Linked DNA regions of Pyxidicoccus xibeiensis. The protein of the gene in region 1 binds, or shares a complex with, the protein of each later gene. Links are inferred from orthologs where the notes say so. Each region holds a gene or a part of one and is shown in the gene's direction. Other genes may lie near its edges.

Evidence for each region.
Region 2: the proteins of uvrA (region 1) and mfd are in contact, whole or in part, in a crystal structure (PDB 4DFC), measured with the Escherichia coli proteins. The link is inferred for Pyxidicoccus xibeiensis from one-to-one orthologs.

Annotation. Positions count from the first base shown.
Region 1 is NZ_JAJVKV010000006.1:381,224-396,158, forward strand. What follows is about bases 3,592-7,043. They hold uvrA (excinuclease ABC subunit UvrA), read left to right. Parts: upstream 3,592-3,942; coding sequence 3,943-6,843; downstream 6,844-7,043. Other genes in these bases: LXT23_RS28365 (DMT family transporter), read right to left, coding at 3,592-3,770. Outside these bases: LXT23_RS28360 (choice-of-anchor D domain-containing protein), read right to left, coding at 1-2,575; more of LXT23_RS28365, read right to left, coding at 2,865-3,591; LXT23_RS28375 (POT family MFS transporter), read left to right, coding at 7,275-8,720; LXT23_RS28380 (peptide MFS transporter), read right to left, coding at 8,817-10,205; LXT23_RS28385 (ATP-binding protein), read right to left, coding at 10,361-13,279; LXT23_RS28390 (methyltransferase domain-containing protein), read right to left, coding at 13,276-14,064; LXT23_RS28395 (response regulator), read right to left, coding at 14,061-14,935. UniProt on the Escherichia coli protein: The UvrABC repair system catalyzes the recognition and processing of DNA lesions. UvrA is an ATPase and a DNA-binding protein. A damage recognition complex composed of 2 UvrA and 2 UvrB subunits scans DNA for abnormalities.
Region 2 is NZ_JAJVKV010000018.1:4,850-20,430, reverse strand. What follows is about bases 11,353-15,450. They hold mfd (transcription-repair coupling factor), read left to right. Parts: upstream 11,353-11,656; coding sequence 11,657-15,250; downstream 15,251-15,450. Other genes in these bases: LXT23_RS43205 (flavodoxin family protein), read right to left, coding at 15,266-15,450; LXT23_RS43215 (PAS domain-containing sensor histidine kinase), read right to left, coding at 11,353-11,448. In the rest of the region: LXT23_RS43255 (hypothetical protein), read left to right, coding at 1-1,192; LXT23_RS43250 (hypothetical protein), read left to right, coding at 1,585-2,280; LXT23_RS43245 (pilus assembly protein), read left to right, coding at 2,336-6,787; LXT23_RS43240 (hypothetical protein), read left to right, coding at 6,784-7,335; LXT23_RS43235 (PilW family protein), read left to right, coding at 7,332-8,501; LXT23_RS43230 (pilus assembly FimT family protein), read left to right, coding at 8,498-9,136; LXT23_RS43225 (c-type cytochrome), read left to right, coding at 9,236-9,556; LXT23_RS43220 (hypothetical protein), read left to right, coding at 9,615-9,932; more of LXT23_RS43215, read right to left, coding at 9,943-11,352; more of LXT23_RS43205, read right to left, coding at 15,451-15,581. UniProt on the Escherichia coli protein: Couples transcription and DNA repair by recognizing RNA polymerase (RNAP) stalled at DNA lesions. Mediates ATP-dependent release of RNAP and its truncated transcript from the DNA, and recruitment of nucleotide excision repair machinery to the damaged site.

The DNA of each region.
Region 1 (14,935 bases):
CGTTGCCCTTGAGCGCCAGGAAGTACGTCTCGTAGAAGGACACCGGCTGCGAGCTGAAGTCCTCCTCGTCCGACAGGAAGATGATGGCCAGCTTCGCCTCCTCGCGCAGGAAGCCGCCGTTGCCGTCGCTGGCCTGCGGGGTGCGCGGGTCATCCACGTTGTAGAGCAGCGGGTCGGACAGCGCGCGGTGGGCCGCGTCCAGGCCCTGCTCGTTCCAGTGGCACACGCCCACCCGGGTGTTGCTGGCGAAGACGCTCGCCGCGTTGGGCGTGGCCGGGGTGATGATGCGCGGCCGGGAGCCGTCCACCGGGAACAGGCGCCCATTCTCTCCGCCCTGCGAGCCGCCCGGGCACTCGGACCAGCCGCCCGGAGACGGGTCCAGGCCCGTGGTGGTGACGCCGATGCGGTAGTCCACCGACGCCTGGTTGGCCGCGCTCAGGAAGGCCGCGAAGTTCTGCCCCAGGCTCTGCTGCTCCTCCATCATGGAGCCCGAGTTGTCCACCACGAACAGCACGTCCACCTTGGCCTCGGACTCCTGGAAGAAGCGGTCCGTCTGCTCCGCCTTCGTCACGCCCCGGCCCACCAGGCCCGCCGTGTACTCGGAGCCGTCCGCCAGCGTGAAGCGCAGCGCCGCCGCGTCGTCCCCGTCGTCCACCGGCGTGTAGCTGGCGGACAGCCGCACCTTGGAGCCCGGCAGGATTGCCACCGGGAACGCGTCCGAGCTGGTGACGGCGAACTCCGTGTCCTCCTGCTCCAGCGCCATGCCGGACACCGTCACCGGGCCCACGCAGTCGTTGACGGCGATGAGCTCCCGCGTGCGGGGGCCGCACGACAGCTTGGCGATGCCGAAGTCCACCGTGGTGGGCTGCACCGCGAAGCAGCCCTTCACGCCCTCACCCGACACGGACACCAGCGGGTGGCCCGCGGTGGGGTGGTTCACCCAGGCCTCGGCCAGGCCCGAGTGCGCGCCCTCCAGCTCCGGCTTGAAGCTCACCACCAGCGTCGCCTTCTTCCCGGGCTCCAGCACCGCGTTGGGCACCGGGGTGGCCGAGAAGGCCGCGTCCGAGGCGGGCGACAGCTGCATGGAGGCCAGGTAGCACGCCTCCGTGCCCACGTTGCGCACCGACACGCCCAGCGCCACCGAGGCGCCCACCGGCACCTTCCCGAAGGACAGCTGCGGCGGCACCAGGTACTGGCAGGGCTTGAAGGCGCGGCCCTCGCCCGACAGCACCACGCCTTCCGTCGAGGTCGCCCCGCCGGCGCGCACCGTCACCGCGAGCTGCCCGGCGCTCGAGTCCTTCAGGCCGACGCGCGGGCTGAAGGTGACGCCGATGAAGGCGGACTGCCCCGCCGGCACCGTCACGCTCGCGGGCGCCTGCGCCAGGGTGAAGTAGCCGCCGGCCAGCGTGTCCAGCTGCAGGTTGTTCACCAGCACCGCGTCCCGGCAGCGGTTGAGCACCTGCACCTGGCGCGTGCCCGTCATGCCCTCCGCCACCACGCCGAAGTCCAGCTTCTTCGGGAGCACCGTGACACACGAGGTGCCGCCCTCACCGGCCAGCGACACCTTGGGGCCGGGCGCCGTCGTGCCCTGCTCGCGCACGCCCAGCTCCACCCGGCCGTCCCGCGCGCGGCCCAGCACCGCCGGCGTGAAGGCCACGCGCAGCTCCACCGCCGCGCCCGCCGCCAGCACGCCATTCGCCATCGTCGGCGCGCTCACCACCTTGTAGACGCCGCCCGGGTTGTCCAGCAGCTGCGCCCCCGACCAGGCCAGCGGCTCCGTGCCCTGGTTGCGCACGGTGATGGACTGCTCCGCGGTGGCCCCCAGCGCCACGCGCCCGAAGTCCACGCGCAGCGGGGTGATTTCCAGCTTCGACGCCACGCCCATGCCGTGCAGCGGAATCACCACCGGCTCGCAGCCGTCGCAGCGCACCAGGTGCAGCGCGGCCTCGGCCGAGCCCAGGCGCTTGGGCCCGTAGGCCACCGGCACCACCCGCTCCTCGCCCGGCGCCAGCGTGGAGGACTGGCCCACCCCCGCGGTGAACTGGTCCGCGTCCGTGCCATGGAGCGACATCACCAGCGGGCTCTCCACGTCGGACGGGTTGCGCACCGTCACCTCGCGCATCTCCACCAGGCCCATGGGCACGTTGCCGAAGTCGAGCGCCGTCTCCGGCACCTCGACGAAGGCCTTCACGCCCCGGCCGGACACGGGCACCTCGCCGCTCGACTCCGAGTCGGTGAGGATCTCCACCATGCCCTGCACCACGCCCTCCACCTGGGGCGTGAAGTGGACTTCAATCTCCTGCTCGCCACCCGCCGACAGGGTGAAGGGCTCGAAGGGGGGAATCTCCACGTTGGGCACGCTGGAGACGGCGCCCTCCACGCGGTACGACGCGCGGCCGCCGTTGGCGAGCTTCAGCTTGAACGTCTTGGTGCGTCCCAGCGCCGCGGGGCCGAACTCAATCACTTCCGGGCGGACCAGGAAGGCGCTGTTCGCCTTCTGGGACGACGGCCGCTCGCACCCCACCGCCACCACCACCGCCGCCGCCACCCACGCCACCCACAGAGCCCTTCGCATAACGTCCTCCCCACCACGCCCTGGGACCACGAATTCCGCGCCGCAGTGATCCGCGGCTCCGGCGGGGGGCCCACTGCAACCCGGGTGCCCACGCTGCTCAGGGGGAAGACGTCGGCAGGCCGACGTGGCAAACCTCTGGCCTCCATGGGAATTGCCCCCCACAGCGCGTGGAAGAACATTTCCCATCCGGGCTGAACGACTGGAATTTCTTCAGGAAGCGCCGGTACTACACGGAGGCCCTGGACGGCTGGGTGGGGCAGGCGGGTTCCACGCCCTGTCCGAAGCCGCTTCAGGCCGCCGGGCGCGACTCGGGGGCCAACAGCCGCCCCACCACGCCGGTGCCCCACAGCACGCCGGCCACGCACACCAGCGCGCCGGTGACGGCCAGCGGTGACACGGCCTCGCCCAGCAGCAGCGCGCCCATCAGCCACGAGAAGGCCGGCGTCAGCTGCGTGGCCACGCCGCCCGCCACGGCGGTGACGTAGCCGAAGGCATAGGTGAACGTCATCTGCGCCACCACCGACGTGAGCCCCACGCCCAGGAGCGGCAGCACCACGTCCCACCCCAGGGGCCGCCAGTCCTGCAGCGCGAAGGGCAGGCTGAACAGGAGGCCGAAGAGACAGAAGGAGAAGAAGACGGTGGCCGAGTCCGTGTCGTGCCGCAGCGCGCGCACCACCACCACCGCCGCGCCGCCCAGCACCGCGGAGCCCATGCCCGCCCACGCGCCCAGGCCCAGCGTCAGCGAGGCGCCGCTGCCCTGCATCGTGCTCCACATCACCAGGCCCGCGCCCAGCGTGGTGAGCACCAGCCCGGCCAGCAGCGGCCCCGTCACGCGCTCCTTGAGGAACAGCCAGCCGATGATGGCCGAGTAGATGGGCCAGCACGCGTTGAGCAGCACCGCCGGCCCCACCGTCATCCGGTCGATGGCGATGAAGTACAGGTAGACGGCCGCGCCGCCGAAGATGCCGCGCAGCGCCCACAGCGAGAAGCGCCCGTAGCGCGGCTTGCGCCCCAGCAGCGGGTAGTAGGCCGCCAGGAAGAGCAGGCCGATGACGAAGCGGCCGGACGCCACCTGCCCGGGAGACAGGCGCCCGGACAGCAGCCGGGTGCACAGCGCCATCACCGCGAAGAGGAAGCTCGAGAAGACCAGCAGCGGGACGCCGCGGTAGCGCTCGGGGAGGACCCAGCCATTCATGGAGGGCCGCACCCTACCGGAAAACCCGCGGGGCCCCAGCGCCTCCGCGCCCGCCCGCCTGCTTGGCGGCCAATGTGGGATTCGCGGCGCAACCCGGTGCGTTCCCTTTCATCTCCTCCGACGGTCTCAGTTTCCTCGCACCGGAACACCCATTCAGTGTAGATCGCCCGCCATGTCCGAGCCCGACGTCATCTCCCTCCGAGGCGCCAAGGAGCACAACCTCAAGAACGTCTCCCTGGACATCCCCAAGAAGAAGCTCGTCGTCTTCACCGGCGTGTCCGGCTCCGGCAAGAGCTCGCTCGCCTTCGACACGCTCTACGCGGAGGGTCAGCGCCGCTACGTGGAGAGCCTCTCCGCCTACGCCCGGCAGTTCCTGGGGCAGATGGAGAAGCCGAAGTACGACACCATTCGAGGGCTGTCCCCCACCATCTCCATCGAGCAGAAGGCGGCCAGCAACAACCCGCGCTCGACGGTGGGCACCGTCACCGAGGTGCACGACTACCTGCGCGTGCTCTACGCCTCCATCGGCGTGCAGCACTGCCCCAACTGCGGCGTGAAGGTGGGCAAGCAGAGCGCGCAGCAGATTGTCGACGAAATCCTCAAGGCCCCCGCGGGCACCAAGCTCCAGGTGCTGGCGCCGCTGGTCACCAACCGCAAGGGCGAGCACAAGGACTTGCTGGCCGAGGCGCAGAAGCGCGGCTTCTCCCGCGCGCGCATCGACGGCGTGCTCAAGAGCCTGGAGGAGCGCATCGAGCTGGACAAGAAGTCCAAGCATGACATCGCGCTCGTCATCGACCGGCTGGTGCTCAAGCCGGATTTGAAGACGCGCCTCACCGACTCCGTGGAGACGGCGCTGCGCGAGGGCAAGGGCACCCTCATCGTCACCGACGAGAAGGGCACCCCCGCCTCGGACCGCGTGATGTCCGAGCTGAATGCCTGCGCCAAGTGCGGTCTGTCCTTCGGCGAGCTGACGCCCGCGTCCTTCTCCTTCAACAACCCGCTGGGCATGTGCACGGACTGCAACGGCCTGGGCACCAAGCCGGAGATGGACCCGGACCTCATCGTCCCGGACAAGTCCCGCACCATCCGCGACGGCGCAATCGAGCCATGGGCCAGCGGGATGAACCGCGGCGAGGGCTGGACGGCGGACTTCGTGGAGAGCCTGGCCAAGGCGTTCAAGATTGATTTGGACGTGCCCTACGCGAAGCTGTCCAAGCGCGAGCAGCAGACGCTGATGCACGGCTCGAGCGGCAAGAGCTTCACCGTCGAGTGGGGCGAGGGCGGCCAGTACAAGATGGAGTGGGAGGGCCTGGTCGAGCGGCTGATGCGCAACTTCAAGACCACGACGTCCGAGGCGCGCCGGGCCGAGCTGCAGAAGTACTTCAGCGACAAGCCCTGCCCCGCGTGCAAGGGCGAGCGCCTGAAGCCGGAGAGCCGCGCGGTGAAGGTGCACGGGAAGACCATCGTCGACCTGAGCCGGCTGACCATCTCCGACGCGCTGGGCTTTTTGGGCGCCATGGGGCTGTCGGCGCACGAGCGGAAGATTGCCACCGAGCTCCTGAAGGAGATTCGCAGCCGCCTGTCCTTCCTGGTGGACGTGGGGCTGGGCTACCTGATGCTGGACCGCACCGCGTCCACGCTGTCCGGCGGCGAGAGCCAGCGCATCCGCCTGGCGTCGCAGATGGGCAGCGAGCTGACGGGCGTCATCTACATCCTGGACGAGCCCTCCATCGGCCTGCACCAGCGCGACAACGGCAAGCTGCTGGCCACGCTCAAGCGCCTGAGGGATTTGGGCAACTCCGTCATCGTCGTGGAGCACGACGAGGAGACGATGGAGGAGGCGGACTGGCTGGTGGACTTCGGGCCGGGCGCGGGCGAGCTGGGCGGCCAGGTGGTGGCCCAGGGCACGCCGGCGCAGGTGATGGCCAACGAGGCGAGCCAGACGGGCGCGTACCTCTCCGGGCGCAAGGAAATCGAGGTGCCCGAGCAGCGCCGCAAGCCGGACCCCAAGCGCAAGCTGGTCATCCAGGGCGCGCAGGAGAACAACCTGAAGAACGTGGACGCGGAGATTCCCCTGGGAGTCTTCAGCGCGATTACGGGCGTGTCCGGCGCGGGCAAGTCCACGCTCATCAACGAAATCCTCTACCCCGCCCTGGCGCGGCACCTCTACGAGAGCCGCGAGTCGCCCGGCAAGCACAAGTCCATCCAGGGCTTCGAGCACCTGGACAAGGTCATCGACATCGACCAGCGCCCCATCGGCCGCACCCCGCGCAGCAACCCGGCCACGTACACCAAGCTGTTCGACAACATCCGGGACGTGTTCGCCATGACGCCCGAGGCGCGCGCCTTCGGCTACGGGCCGGGCCGCTTCAGCTTCAACATCAAGGGCGGCCGCTGCGAGTCATGCGAGGGCGACGGCGTGAAGCTGGTGGAGATGCACTTCCTGGCGGACGTGTACGTGCCCTGCGAGGTGTGCAACGGCAAGCGCTTCAACGAGGCCACGCTGCGGGTGCGCTACAAGGGGAAGAACATCGCCGAGGTGCTCGACATGAGCGTGCGCGAGGCGATGGAGCACTTCGGCGCGCACCGCGACATCATGCGCGTGCTGCAGACGCTGCATGACGTGGGCCTGAGCTACATCCGCCTGGGCCAGCCCTCCCCCACCCTGTCCGGCGGCGAGGCCCAGCGCATCAAGCTGGCGCGCGAACTGGCCCGGGTGGCCACCGGCCGCACCCTCTACATCCTCGACGAGCCCACCACCGGCCTGCACTTCGAGGACATCCGCAAGCTCTTGTCCGTGCTCAACCGGCTGGTGGAGGCGGGCAACAGCGTGCTCGTCATCGAGCACAACCTGGACGTCATCAAGAGCGCGGACTGGCTCATCGACCTGGGGCCCGAGGGCGGCGCCAATGGCGGCCGGATTCTCGCCACCGGCACGCCCGAGGAGGTCGCCCAGGTGGAGGGCAGCCACACCGCGCGCTACCTCGCACACGTGCTGAGCAAGTCGCGGCGCGCCCGCGTGGGCAAGCGCGTGGACGGCCCGACACCGGTGCTCCAGGGCGCGGTGGGCTGACGCAGTCGCTCCAGGCCGCGCGAGCCGGCCCGTGACATGGAGCGGGGGGCGGGGGTGCCTTCATTCACCCCCAACCCCCCGTCCACCTTGGAGGAAAGGCGTCACGGGAGGGGTGTGGTTCGCGAAGTGAGCCGGTACCGCACGAGCCATGATAGGGATGTGACAATCCCTGTCAAACCTGTGCTCACTGATTAAATTGTATCATCAAAGAGCGCTCCCACCGGAATGCCGTGCCCAGGCGGGCCGGACAATTCCGGTGCAGGTGCGTTGGGCGGAGCAGCGCCCGGGTGAGTCGCTGGAAGGCTGGGGACCGGCGCGCGGCGCCCGCGAAGGCGGAGGGACGGGTGGAGTCCGGCCGGGGCGTTGGGTAGGGTTCCGATTCCTGTTTTCTTGGAGCCCCCACCTTTCGCCACGAGGGAGCACCCCGTCGCATGGCAACCAGCGTCCCGGCGCAGAGCAACAAGTTCCCGCCGCAAATCCCCTTCATCATCGGAAACGAGGCGTGTGAGCGCTTCAGCTTCTACGGGATGCGGAACATCCTCACGGTGTTCCTCATCGACTACCTGCTGCGCACCTCGGTGCCGGAGACGGGGCTGCGGGAGTCGGAAGCCAAGAGCCTGATGCACACCTTCATGGCGGGGGTGTACTTCTTCCCGCTCATCGGTGGGTACCTGGCGGACCGCTTCTTCGGGAAGTACCGCATCATCCTCGGGCTGAGCCTCATCTACTGCCTGGGCCACGCGTGCCTGGCCGTCTTCGAGGACAACGTCACCGGGTTCTTCACGGGGCTGACGCTCATCGCCATTGGCAGCGGCGGAATCAAGCCGTGCGTGTCAGCCATGGTGGGGGACCAGTTCAACGAGTCCAACAGCCACCTGGTGAAGAAGGTCTTCGCCATCTTCTACTGGACCATCAACTTCGGCTCGTTCTTCGCGTCGCTGAGCATCCCCCTCATCCTGAAGCACTACGGCCCGGCGTGGGCCTTCGGAATCCCCGGCGTCCTGATGTTCATCGCGACCGTCATCTTCTGGGCGGGCCGCAACAAGTACGTCCGGGTGCCGCCCACGGGCGCCAACCCGCACTCGTTCTTCCGCGTGGTGGGCAGCGCGCTGCGCAACCGGGGCCAGGGCGGCCACTGGCTGGAGGGCGCGAAGCGGGAGCACCCGGCGGAGGCGGTGGAGGGCGTGAAGGCGGTGCTGCGCGTCGGCGGCCTGCTGCTGCCCTTCGTGCCGTTCTTCTGGATGCTCTTCGACCAGAAGGCGTCCACGTGGGTGGTGCAGGCGCGCGCCATGGACCCGCAGGTGGGCCCATTCACCTTCCAGCCCAGCCAGATGCAGTTCGTCAACCCGATGCTGGTGATGCTGCTCATCCCCCTGCTGACGGCCGTCGTCTACCCGGCCTTCCAGCGCGGGGGCTGGGAGCTGACGCCGCTGCGGCGCATGCCGCTGGGGCTGGCCATCGGCGCGGTGTCGTTCATCATCGCCGGCATCTTCCAGGTGCGGATGGAGGGCGGCACGACGATGAACATCGCCTGGCAGCTCTTGCCGTACGTCGTGCTGACGCTGGCGGAGATTCTCGTGTCCACCACGGGCCTGGAGTTCGCGTACACGCAGGCGCCCCGGGAGATGAAGGGCACCCTCCAGAGCCTGTGGCTCTTGACGACGACGCTGGCGAACGTGGCGGTGGCCATCGCCTCCAAGCTCAACGTCTTCTCCGGCTCCGGGCAGTTCTTCTTCTACGCCGGCTTCGCGCTGGTGGCCGCCGTGGGCATGGCGCTGGTGGCCCGCCGCTACGTGGTGCGCGACTACTTCCAGACGTCCGCCCCCATCCCCACCGAGGAGCGCACCGCGGCCGGGGTGGCAACGAAGACGGCCTGAGCCGGTAGCGCCCCCACTCTTCGGGCAAAGAAAAACGCCGGAGCTCCCAGACGGGGGCTCCGGCGTTCTCGTTTCAGGCGAAGTCTTCGCCGCGACTCAGGCCGCGGCGACCGAGCTGCCCTGCGCCGTGCTGGGCGGCGCGGCGGGCTTCACCTCGTCGGTGCCGTGCATCATCTTCTTCAGGACGGGGGCGATGATGAGCAGCAGCACGCCGGCCGCGCCCGTGCCGATGGTGATGTACATGAACACGTTGAACTCGCCGAGCCGCTCCGAGTAGCCGCCGAAGACGCCGGCCAGCTTGTTGGCGGCCGCGTTCGCCAGGAACCACACGCCCATCATCGCGGAGACGATGCGCGCGGGGGCCACCTTGGTCACCATGGAGAGGCCCACCGGCGACAGGCACAGCTCGCCCATGGTGTGGAAGAGGTACGCCATGATGACCCACCAGGCCGCCGCCTTGCCCGCCGCCGCGCTCTCGTTGGAGGCGCCCAGCATGAAGAGGAAGCCGATGGACAGGAAGAGCAGGCCCAGGCCCATCTTCACCGGGATGCTCGGGTCCTTGCCGCGCGCGGACAGCCAGCCCCACAGGCCCGCGAACACCGGCGCCAGCAGCACGATGAACGCCGAGTTGAAGTTCTGGAACCACGTCGTCGGCACTTCCCAGCCGAGCATGGCGCGGTCCACCTTCTGGTCCGTGTAGAGGTTCATCAGGCCGCCGGCCTGCTCGAAGCCCGTCCAGAACGCGACGACGAAGAGGGCGATGATGAAGATGACCACGATGCGGTCGATTTCGTCCCGGCCGAAGCCCTTCTTCTCCCCGCCCTGCGCGGCCGACACGGCGCCGGGCTCCGGCTTCACGGGCGCCAGGCCCACCTGCCCGAGCAGCTTCTTCTGCATGGCCAGGAAGGCCACGAGGCCCAGGAACATGCCGACGCCCGCGGCGCCGAAGCCGTAGTGCCAGCCCACCCGCTCACCCAGGGTGCCGCAGATGAAGTTGCCCAGCACCGCGCCCAGGTTGATGCCCATGTAGAAGATGGTGAAGGCGCCGTCGCGGCGGCCGTCACCGGGCGCGTACAGCCCGCCCACCATGGTGGAGATGTTCGGCTTGAAGAAGCCGTTGCCGATGATGAGGAAGCCCAGGCCCGCGTAGAACATCGACACGCTGGGAAGCGCCAGCACCAGGTGGCCTATCATCATCAACGTGCCGCCCAGCACCACCGCCTTGCGCTGGCCGATGAACCGGTCCGCGATGTAGCCGCCGACGATGGGCGTCAGGTACACGAGGCCCGTATAGGTGCCGTACAGGCTGAGCGCGTCACCCGTGGACCAGCCAAAGCCTCCGTTGACCTTGCTCGTGAGGAAGAGCACCAGCAGGCCACGCATGCCGTAATAGGACATGCGTTCCCACATCTCGGTGAAGAACAGGAGGTAGAGCCCTCGCGGGTGCCCCTTGCGGGCATCGCCCGCGGCTACGGTGCCTTGCATGCCGTGGTTTCCTTGAAAGGAGGGGTGTGACGGAAAAGAGGCGTAACTGTAGCAGACACGCCGGCCGTGCCCAGGAGGACACCTGGGAACGTGAACAATTCCCTACCTGCTGGAGGGGGCCCCCACTCCCAGTCCCTGGGGACCCGGACGGGGCTTCAGGCCAGGCGGCCGACGCGAGGCTCGGGGGCCGACTCCGGCAGGCCGCCGGGGGCCGGGAGCGAGGGAGGGCGCAGGGGCAGGCGGACCTCCACCCGCGTTCCCTCGCCGGGGGTGCTGTCGAGGGTGATGGTGCCTCCGTGATGGAGGATGATGCGGCGGCTGAGCGCCAGGCCCAGCCCCGTCCCCTCCCCCGCCGCCCGGGTGGAGAAGAAGGGCTGGAACAGCCGCTCCATGTCCTCCTTGCGGATGCCCACGCCGTTGTCGCTGATGGTGACGATGGCCTCGTCGGAGGTGCACGCGGTGGCGACCTTCACGACGCCCTTGTCGCCCACGGCCCGCAGGGCGTTGTCCAGCAGGTTGAGCCACACCTGGTTGAGGGTGCCCGGGTCTCCCAGCACCGGCTCGCCGCACTGGTAGGCCCGCTCCACCGTCACGCCCGAGGGCACCTTCCATGCCAGCACGCTGAGCGTGGAGTCCAGCGACGCGTCCAGGGACAGCGCCATGGGCGTGTCGTTGGTGCGGGTGAAGGAGAGCAGGGACTCGGCCAGGTGGCGGATGCGCTGGCCGCACTCCTCCACCACCTCCAGCATGGCCTTGCCCATGGCCGAGTCCTGCGCGGCGCCGGCCCCGCCCGCCATCATGTCCTTGAGCGGCTGCAGCGCGTTCATCAGCCCGTTGAGGGGGTTGCGCACCTCGTGCGCGAAGCCCGAGGTGAGCAGGCCGATGGCCGCCAGCCGCTCGTTCTCCGCGGCGCGCACCGCCGCCTCCCGCAGGCGCAGCTGCGTCTCGATTCGCGCCAACAGCTCGCGCGGGCTGAAGGGCTTGCCCAGGTAGTCGTTGGCCCCGGTGCCCAGGGCCTCCACCTTCGCGGACACCTCCTGCCGCGCGGTGAGCAGGATGATGGGGATGTCCACCGTCCGCGGGTCCGCGCGCAGCGCCGCCAGCATCTGCAGGCCCGACAGCATCGGCATCATGACGTCCGACACGATGAGGTCCGGCCGCTCCGCCAGCGCGCGCTGCCGGCCCGCCTCGCCGTTGACGGCCTCCAGCACGCGGTAGTGCTGCGACAGCAGCCCGGCGATGAAGCCGCGAATCTCCCCGTCGTCCTCCACCACCAGCACGCGGGCGGAGTCCCGCTCCGGCCCCGCATGGTCCTTCGCCGGCATGAAGGTCGTGCCGTCGCCCACCACGCCCGTCTCCAGCGCGGGGAAGGCCCCGGAGGTGCGGCGCTCGCGGCGCACCGGCATCTCCGCCCGGCGCCGCTCGCGCAGGTCCTCGCGGATGTGGGTGGTGCCCTTGGGCAGCCGCACGTGGAAGGTGGAGCCCTTGCCCAGCTCGCTCGTCACGGTGATGCCGCCCGAGTGGAGCTCCAGCGTCTCGCGCACCAGCGCCAGGCCGATGCCCGTGCCGCCGAAGCGCCGGGTGCCGCTGTTGTCCGCCTGGGCGAAGCGGTCGAAGATGACGGACACGTCCTGGGGTGAGATGCCCTGCCCGGTGTCCTCCACCTCCACGTACACGTCCGTGGCGTCCTCGCGCACGCGCACCGTCACCCCGCCCGACTGGGTGAACTTGAGCGCGTTGGACAAGAGGTTCTGGAAGACGATGTCGATGCGCTCGGTGTCCACCTGGACGGGCGTCACCGCCGAGCCCTCCAGCCGCAGCCACACGCCCTGCCGCTCCGCCATGGTGAAGAAGGGCGGCAGCACGGAGCTCAAGAAGGCGTGCAGCTCCAGCGGCTGGTAGCGCAGCCGCGCCTTGCCCGACTCCAGCTGCGCCAGGTCCAGCAGGTTGTTGATGAGGCGCAAGAGCCGCTGGGCGCTGCGCTCCATGGTGGACAGGTGCTGCAGCGCCACGTCGGGCAGCCCCTCGGTGCGCTTCTCCAGCGACTCCAGCGTCAGCAGGATGAGCGTGAGCGGCGTGCGCAGCTCGTGGCTGACGTTGTCGAAGAACTCGCTCTTGAGCCGGTCCATCTCCTGCTGCCGCTGCAGGGACGTCTCCAGCTTGGCGTTGGCCTCGGACAGCGCCTGGGTGCGCTCGGCGACGCGGTCCTCCAACGCCTTGTTGGCGCGGAAGATCTCCTCGTTGCGCCGCTGCAGGTCCTCCAGGGAGGTGCGCAGGCCCTGGTGCTGCTCGGACAACTGCACGTCCTTGCGCAGGAGCGCGACGCGGGTGTCCAGCCACGTGCCCACCGCGAGCCCGGCCAGGCCCAGCGACGAGACGGCGAACACGGGCGGCGCCAGGTCCAGCGTCCCGCACGCCAGGCCGCCCAGGATTCCCACGACGCCGCCGGCGAAGACGCGCCAGGCCAGAGGCGGCAGGTTCTGCCAGTGGCACTCGTACTCGCAGCACGGCGCCCCATCCACCTGGCACTGCACCTCCTTCACGTCGGCGGGAGGCAGGTTCCAGACGGTGGGGAAGGCGGCCAGGTTCGCCTGGCGCGTGCGGCACAGGTTGCGGTTGCTCTCGCGGATGCGGCTCGAGTACTGCACCTTCACCCAGGAGTCGGTGATTTGCAGGATGCGGAAGCCGCCCACGCGGTTGTAGGTGTGGTCCAGCTCCAGCCCGCGCTCGTAGACGCTGCGCGGGGTGGCCAGGGCCCGCATCATGTAGAAGAGGAAGCCCACCGCCTCCGGGCTGGCGATGCGGCGGCCCGCCTTGGTGATGAAGTCCGGGTCCCCGGAGTCCCTGTCGAGCACGTCGAAGAGGCGCTCGGTGAAGTCCAGGGACACGAAGTTGGTCAGCGTCTCCACGTACTCCAGCGACAGCGGGAGCCCCTCGCGCTTCCACACCCGCTGCAGCCGCTCACGCCCGTACGTGCGCTCGTAGTGCAGCAGCAGGGCGCGGAACATCCTGACGCTGATCTCGGGCGTGTCGGGGGCTGGCGGTGCGGGCGCAAGGTCCGCGGGGACGGTCAACGCTTCACTCCTTCAGTGGTCAACACCATCGCATACTTGAGGGTGTCGGCGTCGTCCAGGAGGGCGAGGAAGCGCTGGCAGAACGCGTCATAGGGCCCGGCCCCGCCGAAGAAGCGCTCCGCGAGCGGGCGCAGGGTGCGGAAGCGGATGACCCAGTCCTCGTGCAGGCGCGCGTCCACCGCGCCCGCCGCCACATAGAAGGGGGAGACGTGCACGCGCACGTCCGCGAGCCCCACCTTGCGGAAGTGGTGGAACACCTTGCGGCCGGCGTGCAGGTCGAAGCGGGCCTCGCGCAGGGCGGCCAGCAGCTTCTGGCTCTCCTGCTGGAGGTCCTCCGGGAAGGGCCAGTTCCACAGCCCCACCCCGTCGATGTCGGCCACCACCACCCGCCCGCCCGGGCGGGTGACGCGCACCAGCTCCGCCAGGGCGGGCAGCGGGTCGGCGAGGTACTCGAAGACGTACTGGCACCAGACGTAGTCGAAGGTGTCCGAGGCCAGCTGCGTGTCGGGCAGCGCGCCCCGGCGCAGCTCCACGTTGGGCCGGCCGGCGAGCAGCGCGCGCGCCGCCTCCAGGTGCTCGGCCAGCGGCTCCACGGCCACCACCCGGCCGGCAGGCCCCACCACGTCCAGCATCTCCGCGGTGATGACGCCGGGGCCGCAGCCCGCGTCGAGCGCCACGTGCCCCGGCATGAGGCCCGTCAGCCGCAGCCGGTCCGCGGGGGAGCTGGCGCTGGCCTGGGCCTTCAGCCGGGCCACCTCCTGGTCCGACTGCATCAGGTAGGTCATGCCGCGATGTCCTTGTCGTCCACGCGCGCCGCGGTGGTGCCGCGGGGGTTGGCGGCCAGCCGCTCGAAGACGGCGAGCAGGTAGGCGTTCCAGTCGCGCACCAGCCGGCGGTGGGCGGTGAACTCCATCACCTTGCCGAGGTTGTGGAAGCCCAGCCCCTCCAGCGCGGGCAGGTCCGCGTCGGTGGCCAGCACCTCCGCGGTGGAGCGGCCCCGCCGGGCGGAGTCCGCCACCGCGTGCGTCACCAGGGCATGGCGGACCGCGTCCGCCTCCGCCGCGTCCGCCTCCACCATGACGAGCGAGAAGGCGTTGTACCACTCGGCCCAGAACAGGCCCGGGCTGGAGTCCTCCATGAGGACGAAGCCCTGGGGCCCGTTGCGCCCCTCCACCATGGCGATGGAGCGCGCCCGGCGCAGCCCGGCGTCCGTGTAGCGCCCGCCGAGCGTCCCCAGCGACATCTCGCCCTCCACCAGGTCCGAGCTGCGCAGGCGCACCACGTCCTGCGTCTCGCGCAGGTACTGCTCCAGCCAGCGCAAATCAGACGTGCCGGCGGGCCGCACGCGCAGGTCCGCGCGGGGCGGAGGCAGCGCGGCGTCCACGGGCAGGCGGCACGGGGTGAAGGCGTGCAGACAGCTCAGGCCCGGGCGCTCCAGGCGGCTGGCGATGGCGCCGTAGATGCGCGACGTCCACCGGTTGCGGCAGCGCCAGAGGGCGCGCAGGTACTCGACGTCCTCCAGGCTCTCCGCGTAGTCGGCCGCCAGCGCCACCAGCTCCTGGGAGATGGACTCGTGGCGGTGGTAGCCCGGCCGCACCACCAGGTGCTGCGACAGCCAGGTGCGCGAGTAGATGCGCAGGCCGGAGATGTGGCCGT
Region 2 (15,581 bases), on another replicon or contig:
CGGCCTGGGCTCGCTGGGCTTCAGCTACTCGCTGCTCTTCATGAGCCACCAGACGACGGCGGTGCTGCTCTTCGCGGGCTTCTACGCGCTGTGGCGCTGCGCGCGCGGCGACTGGCGCGAGCGGGGCTACCTGGTGGCGGGCGCCTGCGCCGGGGCCACCGTGGCCGCCGAGTACACCGGCGCGCTGGGCGTGCTGGGCCTGGTGCTGTACGCGGTGCTCACCGTCCTCTTCCAGCCCGGCTCCGAGCCCGTTCCGGCGCGCGAGCGCTGGGCGCGCCTGGGCCGGGCCGCGGGGCTGGCCACGCTGGGCGCGCTGCCCTTCGTGGTGGCGCTGGCGCTCTACCACCAGGCCACCTTCGGGCACCCGCTCACCACCGGCTACAAGTACCTCAACGACGCGGCCTACCAGCCGTGGCACCTGGGCGGCTTCCTCGGCATCCGCACGCCCGACCCGCGCGCCTTCGCGCTGTCCTTCTTCTCGCCGCTGCGCGGGCTGTTCACGCTGTCGCCCTTCCTGCTGCTGGCGCTGCCGGGGCTGGTGCTGGCGTGGCGGCGGCGGGGCCAGGGCGCGGAGCCGCGCGCGGTGGCGTGGATGGGCGTGGCGCTGCTGGCCGGCTACACCTACTTCACCTCGTCCTTCTCCTACGACTCGTGGGGCTGGACGACGGGCCCGCGCCACCTCACCGGCCTGGTGCCCTTCCTCCTGCTGCCCGCGGGCCTGTGGGTGGAGCGCCTGCGCGCCAGCGGGAAGGCGTGGGCCGCGGGCGTGGCGGCCATGCTGTGCGCCGCCTCCGTCCTCACCACCGGCGTGGCCACCTTCGTCAACTACATCCCCGACGACGTCTCCAATGTCCTGGGAGGCCTGGTGCTGCCGCTGCTGCGCGCCGGCTTCTTCCCGCCGGGCGTGCTGTCGTTCGTGGGCCTGCCTGCCGTGGCGAGCGCGCTGCCGCTCGCGGTGCTGCTGGCCGTGGCCGCCTGGGTCTACCTCGCGCTGGCGCGTGTCCCGGGGCACCGGTGGCCCGCTCCCGCCGCGCTGGCCACGGGGCTCGCCACGCTGCTGCTGCTCGCCTCGGCGCACGCGCTCACCACCCAGCAGGACGACGCGGACCGCAACGCCGTGCGCTTCCTCCAGTCCGTGTGGCTCACGCCTCCCGGACGCGAGGTGTCGTTCTGGCCTCGCCCCGGGGTCTGAAACACCTCTCACGGGTCAGCGCCAATCCCTCACTCCCGGGATGAAAGTCATTGCACACCCCCTGTCTCAGGCTCGCCTGCCCTGACGCAGTGAAACAGCAGGCAGCACCCTGTTTTCCCACTCTCACGGCGAATCCAATCCCTTACAATTCCCGTGAAAGCTGTTGCATCCGGTGTGTGCTGTCCAATCGACCTCGCAACTTTTGCGGAGTCTACAAAAGGTTGTCAGGTCAACACGTGTCAGGTGTCACCCAGGCCTGAAGCCAAGGGGCTGAAAGCACTGGCTTGCGGGAGCGCTCCCGCACGGCCCGCACATTGCTGAGTGGCAATCACCGCTCTTCCCCATTGCCGAGTCCCGGCAAGGAGCCTCCGGTGACCCGCCAGCCGTCCCACATGAAGCCTCATGCGAGCCTGACTGCCCGCCCGCGGAGTGTTCGCGGGACACGCCGGCGCGCGGAGCGCGGCGTCGCGCTGTTGATGGCGCTGGCGCTCATCGCCTTCATCACCGCCGCCGCGCTCGTGTCGCTGCGCGCGGTGTCCACGGAGAGCGCCCTGCAGGGCAACGAGCGCCGCGCCCGCGAGGCCTTCTTCGCCGCCCAGGCAGGCCTGGCGGAGGGCCGAGAGGTGGTGCGCCTGCGGCTGGGCGGCCGCAACGAGTTCAACACCGTCATCAACAACCTCGGCGGGCCCGCCACGGACCTGCCGCCGGACATCACCATTCCCTGGTACCAGGTCATCGGCTGGACGCCGTACACGCTGACCAGCACGCCCGCTGGCACCGCGGTGGACCCGACCTTCGCCGGCGCCAACCGGGAGATGAACGGCCCGGACGGGGTGCGCCTCGAGGACTTCCCGGAGTCCAGCAACGTGCGCTACCGCGTCTTCCTCGTCGACGACGACGATGCCGACCCGCTGCGCTCCGTCGACGAGAACAGCAAGGTCTGGCTCGTCTCCGTCGGTGAGGTCACCGGCCCCGCCGGCTCGCAGCCCCACCGCTCCATCGTCCGCACCCTCATCAACGCCGGCACGAGCGGGGGCTCCGGCCCTCCGTGCTGGGACGCCGGCTGTGAAGACAACGGCGGCGGGTGAGCGCCGTTCCATGCCTTTCGAGCAGCACCCGAAGCCCCACGTCCAAGGATACGCCATGCGCCTCAGGAGCATCCTCATCACCGCGGCCCTGTTCGCCGCACCCGGCGCCGCGCTCGCGCAGGCCGGCGACGCGGACGCGGGCGTCACGTTCAACCCGTGCATCGACACCACGGGACAGGACCGCCAGCCCGACTTCAACGCCGACGCCGGCGCCTACAGCTCGGTGATGCTGACGAACGACACCCCGCCCAAGCTGCGCCTCAACACCAACCAGACCATCCTGGACCCCGAGCGCATCATCCTGCCCTTCGAGCAGGAGGTCGAAGCGCTCATCGTGGACGAGCAGGCGGGCGCGGGCGCGTCCCATACCCTGGGCTGGTTCTACTACCAGGACCTCATCGACAAGCAGTACGTCAACGTCAACGACCCCGGCAACCCCAACGACGACACGCTCGTCGACGCGGACGACAGCGGCGTGCCGGACTTCCACGAGGACCTCTTCAACATCAACCCGCGGCGGCCCTACATCGGCCTGAACCCGCGCTGCGACCGGCGCTTCACCCTCCCCAAGCCCGACGGCACCCTCATCGAGATGCGGGAGCCGGACCTGCTCACGTCCAGCTGCGCGTCCCCCCGCACCTACTCGCCCACGATGGGGCCCAAGCGCTGGCCGGAAGACGACCTGGGCTATCCGGCGCGGCCGGCCAGCCCGGTGGTGGGCCAGACGGTCGCTGGCGCGGGGCTGAACGTCTACAACACGCGGACGGCCTACACGAACACCGACACCTGGTTCAGCGACCAGGGCCTGTTCCCGCACATCCCGAACCTGTTGGAGCCGTCGGACTGGCGCAACGGCCACAAGGGCCTGGGCAACATCGCCTTCTACGCGACGGACGACGACGAGAACCACTGCAACCAGCCGTCGCAGACGTCCGAGTGCCTCCAGCCGCGCATGGCCTGGAGCGCGGACGGCACCACGCCCGTCAACGTCTGGGACAAGTCCGGCAACCGCGACGGCATCCCCGACTACAAGGCGAGCGCCTTCGACACGAAGGGCCGCGTGCGGCCCGGCACCAACCCGGCCGCCGCCCCCAACGAGGAGGACCGGCGCGTGAAGCTGGGGATGATTCAGGGCGGCAAGGAGGTCGTCTTCTTCCTCGTCACCTACGTGGAGCAGATCTACGGCCGCCAGGTCCCGTTCCGCGACGAGAACGGCAACATCTACTACCAGGACGGCCAGCCCGTCATGATTCCGCAGAACTCCACCGACTCGTGCTTCATGACGAAGACGATGCCGGACGGCCGCCAGCAGTGTCACTTCTGGGCGCACGGTGACATCAACGTCTTCTTCTCCAAGACGCTGCTCAACATGGACCTGCACCAGACGGGCGCCTCGGACGGCAACCTGGTGGTGACCAAGAACCTGCGCACCAACTGGCTGGGCTACGACGCGTACGACCGCCTGGACAACCCCGAGTACGGCCGGGTGTTCTTCGAGCAGGACCAGATGAAGGACGTCTACGCGTACAACCAGCGCGCGGCGCACACCATCGTCGGTGCGCCCATCGGCAACGAGCGCGTCTGGATTCTGGGTTGGGAGGACCAGAACTCGGGCGGCGACCGCACGTACAACGACATCGTCATCCTCATCAACAAGCAGAACAACGGCGTCTTCAAGTCGGACGTGGTGTCGTCGGACATCTCGCCCAGCGTCGCGCGGGACTACACCATCACCTCCGTCACGCTCTCCATCGACGACGAGCCGTACTTCGAGCCCGTCGCCTCCACCCAGGCGTGCACGCCCGAAGTCGAGCAGCCGGACGGGAGCATCCACCGGCCGCTGCCGAGCATCACCTACCAGGTGGCGCTGGACTGCAAGGTGTGCGTGTCCGGCTGCGACGGCACCACCCCCGTGTTCGAGCCCAAGCGCACCGAGCCCGAGTGGGTCACCGTGCCCTTCCAGGACCCCGGTCCGGACCCGGGCACGCGCAACCGGACCGTCTCCGTGGATGACCTGCTGGAGCGCGGCTACACCGGCACGCAGCTGTGCTGGCGCGCCATCCTCCAGAGCCCGGGCGAGGGCTGCCAGCCCACCATCGCCAACGTCAACGTCTCCTACAAGGCGCAGAAGGCCGGCCAGTACGGCCGCTCGGGGCGCATCGGCGTGGCCAACACGCTGCTCTACGGCGCGGGCGAGGTGCCGGGCCGCAACTGGGCGGAGACTCCGCACCTGAACCCGTCCCAGCGCCTGCTGGATGGCCGGCCGGACATGAGCCCGCGCGGCCACGTCTACCTCAAGAAGCTCTACGAGCCGGAGAACCCGGCCGTCACGCTGTCGTCCAGCAACACCGCCAACCCGCCGGTGTGGGACGCCGGTGAGGTGCAGCGCGTCTCCATCCGGAGCTCGGACCCCTTCGCCCGCAAGCTCTTCACCCGCCGGCTCGGGACGCGCACCGAGCTGAAGTCCATCACCGGTGACACCCACCCCATCTTCCCCACCGCCCCGGGCAACGAGCTGTGCGCGTACGACGGCGTCCGGTACGACCTGAACGACGACGGCGAGTGCAACAGCACCGACCGGACCGTGCTGCGCGACTGGCTCTATGGCTGGGAGAAGTACGACGCCGCCGCTCCGGCGGACTCCGTGCGCTCCCCCCGGCGCACCTGGCCCATGGGCACCATCAACCTGTCCACCCCGGCCATGGTGGGCCCGCCCGTCGAGCCGGCGTGGCTGTCCAACCCCACCGTCTCCGAGACGGAGAAGACGAACTTCCGCGCGCGCTTCCGCGACAACGCCCTCATCTCCGGCCGGAAGAACGTGGCCTTCATCGGCACGGGCCAGGGCTTCCTGCACGCGCTGGACGTGGGCAAGCTGACGCTCGAGGACGACATGTGCACGCCCGCGACGGAGTACACGGGCTACTTCGACCACACGTCCGGCTGCACGGCGGCGCGCAGCTACGGCACCGGGGCGGAGCTGTTCGCCTACCTGCCCGGGAAGATGCTGCCCTACTACGTGGAGAACTACCTGCGCGCGGAGCGCGCGGGACGGCCGGGGGCGACGATGGATGCCTCGCCCGCGGTGGGGCCTGTGGACCTGGGCCAGAACAGCAGCGCGGACACCACCGGCACCAACGACTACAACGCGCGGCGCGGCTACACGCCCGCGTCGACCACCGCGTGGCAGCTCAACACCAACCCGACGTCGAACACGGGCGCCAAGACGGTGCTGGCCAGCGCCACGGGCCCCAAGCAGAGCGTCTTCTTCGCGCTCGACGTCACCAACCCCGCGAGCACCAACACCAACTACCCCTGGCCCATGTGGGAGTACGACGTCGCCAACGAGCTGTACCACGGCTTCGACAACGCGTTCGCCCCCTGCACCACCCGCAGCGACCACTGGGACTGCGTGACGCTGTCGGAGATCTTCGACTACGTGCACGGCCGCGGCGAGGCGGTGGTGCGGGCGGACACGAGCGGCTCGCGGCACAACCCGCTGCTGCTGCGCATGGACTTCGGCAGCCGCGGCGGCAAGAAGTGGGTGGCGGCCTTCGCCACCGACTTCGTCCCCAGGCCGGGCACCGCCGGCACGCTCTACCTCATCGACGTGAAGACGGGGCAGCCCATCCAGGTCAACCACGGCTCGGGGCTGAAGCAGCGGCTGGCGGGCATCGTCACGCTGGGCACCGACCCGGCGCAGGACCATGACCAGGGCATCGGCGGCAGCCCGGCGGCGGTGGACGTGGACGGCGACGGCAACCAGGACGTGCTCTACGTGCCGTCCACGTCGGGCAAGGTCTACAAGGTCAACCTGCGCGACGTGAACGCCGACCGCGACTTCGGCAAGGCGCTCAGCTCGTGCGTCATCGCCAATGCCCGGACGGCCACGTACGCCAACGGCAGCACCGTGGAGCACCCGGACAGCCAGCGCATCTACGCGGACATGATGGTGAGGACCACGCGCTCGGGCTCGAGCGCCACCGTGGACCTCTTCTTCGGCACGGCCAACAACCCGGACACGGACCTGGACGCGGATGACCGGGCGGCCTCGCCGCGGCGCTACCACGTCATGGCCTTCCGGGACACCGCGCCGCTGGCCACCGACTGCAGCGGCCGCACGCAGGTGTGGGTGCACCCGCTGGGCCTGGGGCAGGCCGTCTGGGGCGGGCTGTCCATCGTCGAGGGCGCCGTGTCCACCGCGACGGCGGTGGGGACGAAGGCGGACGTGTGCAGCGTGGATGCGGACACCAGCGGCAAGCTGTACTCGCTGAGCCAGGCCACCGGTGACGGGCTGGTGGGGAGCGGGGCGGACCTGGGCGGCCACAGCCTGAGCACGCCCGTGTCCTATGACCGGCACCTCATCCTCCCCATCACCACGGCCGGCACCACGCAAATCGTCGGCAACACGGCATGGCAGAACCCGAAGGGCGACACCGGAGGCACCCGCTCGCGCGTGCTCATCTGGGACGTGCGGCCCGGCGGCAACATCCGGGAGGTGATTCCGTGAGGGGCACGAGGCAGCACGGGGGGCGGCCGCGCCGGGGCGCGACGCTGCTGGAGGCGATGGCCACCATGGTGGTGGTCGTCATCGGCATCCTGGGGGTGGCGCTCATCGTGCTCGCCGCCGCCCGGCAGAACCGCCGCAACCTCATCCAGGCGCAGGCGGGGCTCATCGCCGAGCGCGAGCTGGAGCGCATCACCGCCATGGGGTGCACGGGGGTGATGCCCACGCCGTGCAGCAACATCCAGGCGCTGGACGGCTCCACGCGCCAGCTGTGGTGGGCCGCGGACGGCGAGCCCCAGGCGCAGGCGCCCTCCGCGGGCGAGACGCGGCTGCGCTTCGACGTGGCGGTGGACGTGGACCCGAACGCCATGGGGGGCTTCGAGGGGACGGCGCGCGGCTCTCCCGCGGTGGACCGGATGGTGGGCGGCCTGCAGCTCCAGCAGGTCGTCAACGTGCGGGTGCTGGTGACCTGGCCGGACACGCTGCTGAACGGCTTCGGCACGAACTCGCGGCGGCGCGCGGTGGCCCTGCAGACGCGGATGGTGCCATGAGACGCTCAGCACTGCAGGCCCGGGGCTTCACCCTCATCGAGATGATGATTGCCAGCTCGCTGTCGCTGGCGGTGCTCGCCGGGGCCGTCACCGTGGGCGTTGCCCTCCAGCGGCGCGGCATCCTGGAAGAGCGCACCATGGAGACCCAGAACACCAGCCGGGCCGCGCGGGAGCTGCTCATCCCCGCCATGCAGCGCGCGGGGGCGGGGTTCGGCAAGGCGCGGCTCAACGTGGGCGGCGACGGCGCCCAGGTGGACCAGCGCTACGCGGTGTGGGTGACGACGAACGCCACATTCCCAGGCGACCCCAGCTTCGCGGGGCCCACGGGCGTCTACGCGGGCCTCATCTCCGACGCGGTGGAAATCTGGGACGCGGACTCGGCGCGCGCGGTGCAGCTGCGCAGCCGGCTCGCCTGTGGCAACGCCATCTGGGACGGCGCGCAGCTGTGCGCCCAGTCCGTCGGAGTCAACGCCCCGCCCGCCAACAGCCTCAGCGTGGTGACGAACCCGACGGAGTCCACCGCCTGTGTCGGGGTGGTGGGGGCCGCCCGCACGACGGAGACCATCGCCTGGACGGCCGGCGCCCCCAACCAGACGCTGCCGGCGGGCGCCCCCTGCTCGACGGTGGCCGCGTCGGGCAACGTCTTCACGGGGAGCGACTCGTACCTGATGCCGCTGAACGTGCGGGCCTACCGCGTCAACTGGCGCAGCGGCCGGCCGGTGCTCGAGGTGGACCCGGACGGGTCCGCGGGCGGCGCCGGGTACCAGCCGCTGGCGCAGGACATCGAGCGCCTCAAGGTGCGGATGGGCGTGTACAACCCGGACCTCCCCAACAACGACGTCGTCTTCTTCCCGGAGGCGAACGCGGGGCGCCCGGCGCTGGACGCGTGCACCAACGCCACCTGCTGGTCGAAAATCCCCGGTGACGCCGGCACCGTGGGCGCGGCCGAGTTCGGCCCGCGCAGCGCCCGCGACGAGCTGATGCGCCGCGTGCGGCTGATGGAGGTGCTCATCACCGCGCGCACCCCGCAGATGGACGTGCAGGCCGCGGGCGCCGACGGCGGCACCACGCGGGACGAGGAAGGCAACCTGGTGGACGGCTTCAAGCGGCGCCACTCCCTCCAGCGCATCGCGCCGCGCAACTTCGCAATCTCGGGGGGAACATGAAGACCTCACACCGCGGAATGACCCTGCTGGAGCTGATGGCCGCCGTGGCCATCCTCGGCATCCTGATGGCCCTGTCGATGCCGGGCCTGCAGGGCGTCATCAACGACCGGCGCATCAGCGCCGCCCAGCGCGCCATCTACCTGGAGACGCTGGAGGCCCGGCAGCAGGCGCGCAGCAGCCGCCAGCCGGTGCGCCTGGCCATCATCAGCTCCGCCGACGAGAACGGGCGGCTGGTGTCCGCGGTGCGCTGGGAGCAGCTCGACTGCGCCAACGCGGCCACGGACCCATGGGGCAGCCAGTGCCCGATGCCGGCCTGCCAGACGGCGGCGTGCGGCACCGGAGGCTGCACGTGCACGGTGACGGGAACGCCCGTGCCGCTGCCGCCCGGCCTGGAGGCCAGCAGCCTGGACGGCCTGTGCTGGCTGGGGGGCGAGTCCACGCGGGTGGTGGCCCGCACGGGCACGACGACGTGCAGCGCGACCAACGCCGTGCCGGCGGCCGGCACCCTGCGGCTCCGCAAGAGCGACCCCACGGGCACCTACCTCGTGGACCAGGTGCTCAGCGTGAATGCGCTCACGGGCGCCCTGCGGATGGTGGACTGCACCAGCTCCCCCGGCCAATACGGCTGTCCCTGAGCCCGAGGCCCGCTGAAGGCGGGCCTCCCGAGCCCGAGGCCCGCTGAAGGCGGGCCTCCGTCGTATGCTCACCGCGCCCCTTTCCTGGAGACAGTGAAGATGATGAAGCGGTTCGCCCTGGTGATGACCCTCTGCCTGGCCACGAGCGCCTCCGCGGAGCAGGTCGCCGACGTGTGGAAGGCGAAGTGCAAGTCCTGCCATGGCGAAGACGGCAAGGCGCAGACGAAGATGGGCCAGAAGGAGTCCATCGTCGACCTCACCCAGCCCGCCTGGCAGAAGGCCCAGACGGACGCCGACATCCGCGAGGTGATTGCCGACGGCTCTCCCCGCAACACCCGGATGAAGGCCTTCAAGGACAGGCTCACCCCCCAGCAGATTGACGCACTGGTGGGATACATCCGCACAATGAAGGCGAAATAGGCGGCTTGAATTTCCGGGCGGGCCCGCGCGTCATGGAGGGTGAGAAACGGAGCCGCCCATGAAGAACCTCACCGTCGCCCTCGTCTTCTGCGTGTCCATGGCCAGCCTCTTCAGCTCCCTGCGCGCGGACGCCCTGTCCTCGGTGCGCATCGAGAAGGGGCTGTCCCGGCCGACGCCGCTCGCGCTGAGGCCCGCGGATGACGGCAAGGGCGGCGGGGATGACGACAAGGGCGGCAAGGACGACGAGGAGGACGAGGAGGAGGTCCGCGCCCGTTACTCCGGCATCTCCCAGCGTGCCGCCCTGGAGCTGGTGGACCCGGGCGCACTGGACGACGTGCTGCGCGTGCGCGCGGGCCTGAAGTTCGGTCACCGCTGAGCGCCGCCGCTCAGGCCCCCCTGCCCGCCTGGGCAGCAGGCGGGCGGGCGACTCGGGGCAGCGTCACGGAGAAGCAGGTGCCGGCGTCCGTCGAAGACGCCACGTCCACCCAGCCCCCATGGGCGGTGACAATCTGCGAGACGATGTAGAGGCCCAGCCCCAGGCCATGGTGCTGTGGCCTGGGCTGCCCCGGCTCCGGCGCCGCGCGGTGGAAGGGCGCGAAGAGGCGCGGGCGCAGCGAGTCGGGGATGGGCGGCCCGCCGTTGTGCACCTCCACCCGCTGGAAGTGGGGGTCTCCATCCGCCAGCCGCACCCGCACCTGCGTGCCGTCCGGGCTGTGCTGCAGGGCGTTGCCGAGCAGGTTGGACATCACCTGGCCCAGCCGCTCCTCGTCCCAGACGCCGCGGGACTCGCCCTGCACCTCCAGGCGGACGCCGCGCTGCGGGTGCGCGGGCTCCAGCTCGGAGATGATGCGGCGGCACACGTCCTCCAGGCACACCTCGCGCGGGCGCAGGGGGATGCCGCCGGCCATGCGCGCACGGGTGAAGTCCAGCAGTTGCCGCACCAGCCGGGCCATGCGCTCGGCGCTCCCGTCGATGCGCTCCACCACGCGGCGCACGTCCGGCGTCAGCGTGTCCCGGGCGAGCAGGGCCGCGGAGGACAGGCGCACCGCGGCCAGCGGGTTGCCCAGGTCATGTCCCAGCACGCCGATGAAGCGCTCCTGGAAGCGCGACTCCTCCTCGCGCGCCTGCTCCAGGCGGCGGCGCGCGGTGACGTCGCGGCTGATGCCGAAGAGGCCGTAGACGGTGCCGTCGCCCCGGCGCAGCACGCCCTTCGTCGTCTGCCAGATGCAGTCGGTGCCGGGGCCGCCCTCGGAGTCCTCGTAGGTCGCCGTCTGGCCGGACTCCGCCACCGCGCGGTCATGCGCCAGCGTGGGCCGGGCGACGTCCGGGCCCAGCAGCTCCGCGTCGGAGCGGCCGAGAATCTCCTGGGGCGCGCGGTTGAAGGCGCGCGCGGTGGCGGGGTTGATGAGCACGTAGCGCCCGTCCAGGTCCTTCACGTAGACGGCGTCCGTGGCGCTCTCGATGACGGCATGCAGCAGGTCATGGTCCCTGCGCAGGGCCTCCTCGGCGGCCATGCGCTCGGTGAGGTCCTCCAGGAAGACGACGGCGCCGTCCTCCCAGGGGGCCACGCGCGCCAGCAGCCACACGGTGCCCACCGGGGACTGGCGCGACAGCCGCACCACCTCCGGCTCGCGGCGCACCGCCACCCGGACGCACGCGGCGAACAGGCCGCACTCCCGCAGCCACGGAGCCTCGACCAGCAGGCGCTGGCGCACCAGGGGCCGCTCCTCGCGCCCGAGCCACCGCTCCGCGTGGACGTTGGCGGAGACGCACTCGAAGTCGAGGATGCCCCCGACCGCGGAGCGGACACTGCGCAGCACGACGACCGCCTCGGAAGGGGGAACGTCTCCCCCATTCGCCGGGCGCTTGTTGCTCCCACGGCCGGATTGCATGTGGCGTGGCACCCCCCATTGATGCCCGTTGCGAAGGCACACTAGCCCCAGCGCAGGGCGGGAGACCAACCGGCCCCCGGGGTGGTCGTACCGTGCCGGAATGGACCCACCGGGGGGCCCATTCCCTGCAAGACGACAGGCGCCTCGCTCTGTCGTTGCTTTGGGTCCGGCAGGCTCCTAATTACCCCTGGGCCCTCAGGGTCCACTCATGGACACTCCTTTCACTCAGAGGCTGGATGTCGAGGCGGCGCTGCGCGGCGGCGGGCCTCCCACGGCAGGCGACCCGCTCGCCCAACTCCTGGACGCGCTCCAGCCCGGCCGCCGCGCTCGCACGCAGGGGCTGAAGGGCTCCGCGCGCGGCCACGTGCTCGCCCGCCTGCACCACGCGGCCAGGGCACCGCTCGTCTGCGTCACGGTGGACGAAGAGGCGGCCGACGCCCTGGCCGCCGACCTGGCCTTCTTCCTGGGAGGCACCGGCAGCCTGCTGGCGCCGCGCGTGCTGCGGCTGCCCGCGGACGAAATCCTGCCCTTCGACGAGCTGTCCCCCGACGCCACCACCGTCACCGAGCGGCTGGGCGCCCTGTTCCACCTGGGCCAGGGCACGCGCTTCCCCGCGCTGGTGCTGTCGGTGCGCGCGCTGTACCGCCGCGTGCTGCCGCTGGGGGTGATGACGGCGCTGTCGGAGCGCGTGGCGGTGGGGCAGGACCTGGACCGCGACTCGCTGGCGCTGAAGCTGGCGCGGATGGGCTACCAGAACAGCCCGCTGGTGGAGGACGTGGGGACGTTCTCCGTGCGCGGCGGCCTGCTGGACGTCTTCAGCCCGCTCTACGACAAGCCGGTGCGCCTGGAGTTCTTCGGAGACACCATCGAGTCCATCCGCGCGTTCGACCCGGAGTCGCAGCGCACGGTGGACTCGCTCAAGGAGGTGTCGCTGGTCCCCGCGCGCGAGGTGCTGCTCACGGACCAGACGCGCCCGCGCGCCGAGGCCACCGCGCGCGCGGTGGCGGACCGCATCAACCTGCCCACCATCCAGCTGCGCGAGCGGCTGGAGGCGCTGCGCGAGGGCCTGCCCGGCTTCGGCGTGGAGGGGCTGCTGCCCGGCCTCTTCGAGGGCGGGCTGGCCACGGTGTTCGACTACCTGCGCCTGTGGAGCAAGGAGTCCCCCGTCTTCTACCTGGACGACCCGCTGGGGCTGGACAGGACGGTGGACGAGCTGTGGACGGAGCTGGAGCGCTCATACGCGGCGGCGGAGGAGCGGCAGGACCTGGTGTGTCCGCCGGCGGAGCACTTCCTGTCGCGCGACGCGGTGGTGGAGCAGCTGGGCGCCTTCCGCGTGGTGGAGGGCGGCGGCCTGTCGCTGGCGCAGATGGAGCGGCCGCCGGTGCAGTTCAACTTCGGCGGCACCCAGGATTTGCGCGAGGCGATTCTCGCGCACCACGGCGAGGAGGGCGCGCTCTCCCCGCTGGTGGACCGGCTGCAGCGCTGGCGGGACATGGGCGTGGCCTGCGCGGTGGCGTGCGGCACGCTGAGCCAGGCGGACCGGCTCAAGCGGCTGCTGCTGGACCGCAACGTCATGGTGAAGCTGCACACCGAGCCGCTGTCGGACGCGGCCCACCTGTACGAGCCCTCGGTATGGGTGCACCTGTTCACCGGCGAGGTGAGCCAGGGCTTCGTGGACGGCGCGGGCGGCCTGGCCGTGCTGTCGGACGAGGAGATTTTCGGCGTCCGCTCGCGCAGGCGCGTCAGGCGCAGCAAGAAGCTGGACGCGTTCTCCGCGGGCTTCGGGGACCTGAAGGAAGGCGACCTCATCGTCCACACCGACTTCGGCATCGGCCGCTATGCGGGCCTGACGAAGATGGAGGTGAACTCCGTCCCCGGGGACTTCCTCGTCCTGGAGTACGCGGGCCGGGACAAGATCTACCTGCCGGTGGGCCGCATGCGGCTCATCCAGAAGTTCTCCGGCGGAGACCCGGAGAAGGTCCAGCTGGACAAGCTGGGCACCACCAGCTGGGAGAAGACGAAGAAGCGCGTCAAGGAGCAGCTGCTGAAGATGGCGGCGGAGCTCCTCCAGATTGCCGCCGCGCGCAAGGCGCACCCGGGCCATGCCTTCAGCGCGCCGGACAGGTACTTCGCCCAGTTCGAGGCGGACTTCGAGTTCGAGGAGACGCCGGACCAGGCCAAGGCGATTGAAGACGTGCTGGCGGACATGCAGAAGCCGCAGCCCATGGACCGGCTCGTCTGCGGCGACGTGGGCTATGGCAAGACGGAGGTGGCCATGCGCGCCGCCTTCAAAGCCGCGCTGGACCGCAAGCAGGTGGCGGTGCTGGTGCCCACCACCGTGCTGGCGCAGCAGCACTACCTGTCCTTCAAGAAGCGCTTCAAGGACTACCCCGTCACGGTGGAGGTCATCTCCGGCATGAAGAAGGCGCCGGAGGTGCGCGAAATCCTCAAGCGGGCCAAGGAGGGCAAGGTCGACATCCTCATCGGGACGCACAAGCTGCTGGGGGCGGAGGTGGCCTTCAAGGAGCTGGGCCTGATGATTGTCGACGAGGAGCAGCGCTTCGGCGTGAAGCAGAAGGAGTCGCTGAAGAAATGGCGCTCGCAAATCGACGTGCTGACGCTGACGGCCACGCCCATTCCCCGCACGCTGCACATGAGCATGTCCGGCGTGCGGGACATGAGCATCATCGCCACGCCGCCGCAGGACCGCCGGGCCATCCGCACCTTCGTGATGAAGTCCGACGACGCCGTCATCAAGGAGGCGATTGAACGCGAGGTGGCGCGCGGCGGGCAGGTGTTCTTCGTCCACAACCGCGTGGAGTCGCTGGCGTCCATCGAGCAGCAGCTCAAGCAGCTGGTCCCCCAGCTCAGCATCGGCGTGGCGCACGGGCAGATGCGTGAGGGGCAGCTGGAAAAAGTCATGCTGGAGTTCACCGAGCGCAAGCACCACGTGCTCCTGTGCACGTCCATCATCGAGAGCGGCATCGACATCTCCAGCGCCAACACGATGATTGTGAACCGGGCGGACCAGTTCGGCCTGGCGCAGCTCTACCAGCTGCGCGGGCGCGTGGGCCGCAGCAAGGAGCGCGCGTACGCGTACCTGCTGGTGCCGTCGCGGCGGGCGGTGACGAAGGACGCGCAGCGGCGCCTGGAGGTGCTGCAGAACTTCACCGAGCTGGGCGCGGGCTTCTCCATCGCCAGCCATGACTTGGAGATTCGCGGCGCGGGCAACCTGCTGGGCGACAAGCAGTCGGGCGCGATTGCCGAGATTGGCTTCGACATGTACGCGCAGCTGCTGGAAGAGGCCGTGGCGGAGATGCAGGGCATGCCGCCCAAGGTGCAGGTGGAGCCGGACGTCACCCTGCCCATGCCGGCGCTCATCCCCGACGACTACGTGAACGACGTGCACCAGCGGCTCGTCTTCTACAAGCGCTTCAGCCAGGCCAGCCACCCGGACGAGGTGACGGACCTGCGCGCGGAGCTGGTGGACCGCTACGGCGAGGCGCCGGACGAGGTGGACCACCTGTCCGAGCTGACGCTGCTGAAGATAGACATGCGGGATTTGCGGCTGCGCGCGCTGGAGGTGGGCACCGGCCGGCTGGTGGTGACGCTGGGCGCGGACGCGCTGCTGGACGGCGCGAAGGTGGCCGGCCTGGTGCAGCGCTCGAAGGGCGTCTACCGGCTCACCCCCGACATGAAGCTGATGGTCCGCGTGCCCCAGGGCGCCAGCGGGCATGACCTCATCGCCGAGGCGAAGAAGGTGCTGAGGGACTTGAGCCACTGCGCCCTGCCCCACGCGTAGCGCGGGGCGCTGGCGTCAGGCGGCCTGGAAGTCCGGGGCCGCCACCGGGCGCACGAGGAAGTCCCGGGCGGACTCCAGCGCGCGCGCGTCCGTGAGCACCTGCCCCGGCGCGGAACCGTGGCCGATGAGGGCGCCGCGCCAGCGCAGGTCCATGTAGCCCGCCGTCAGGCGCAGGCTCTGGATGGGGGGCTGCGCCACGGAGTCGTCGTCCTCGGAGGAGTGCGCGGTGACGAGCGACAGCACCTTGCCGCGCATCCGCTCGCGGAAGCGCAGCTCCGGCAGGCGCATCCACCAAGACCAGTGCTCGAAGTAGTGCTGCGCCGTGGAGGAC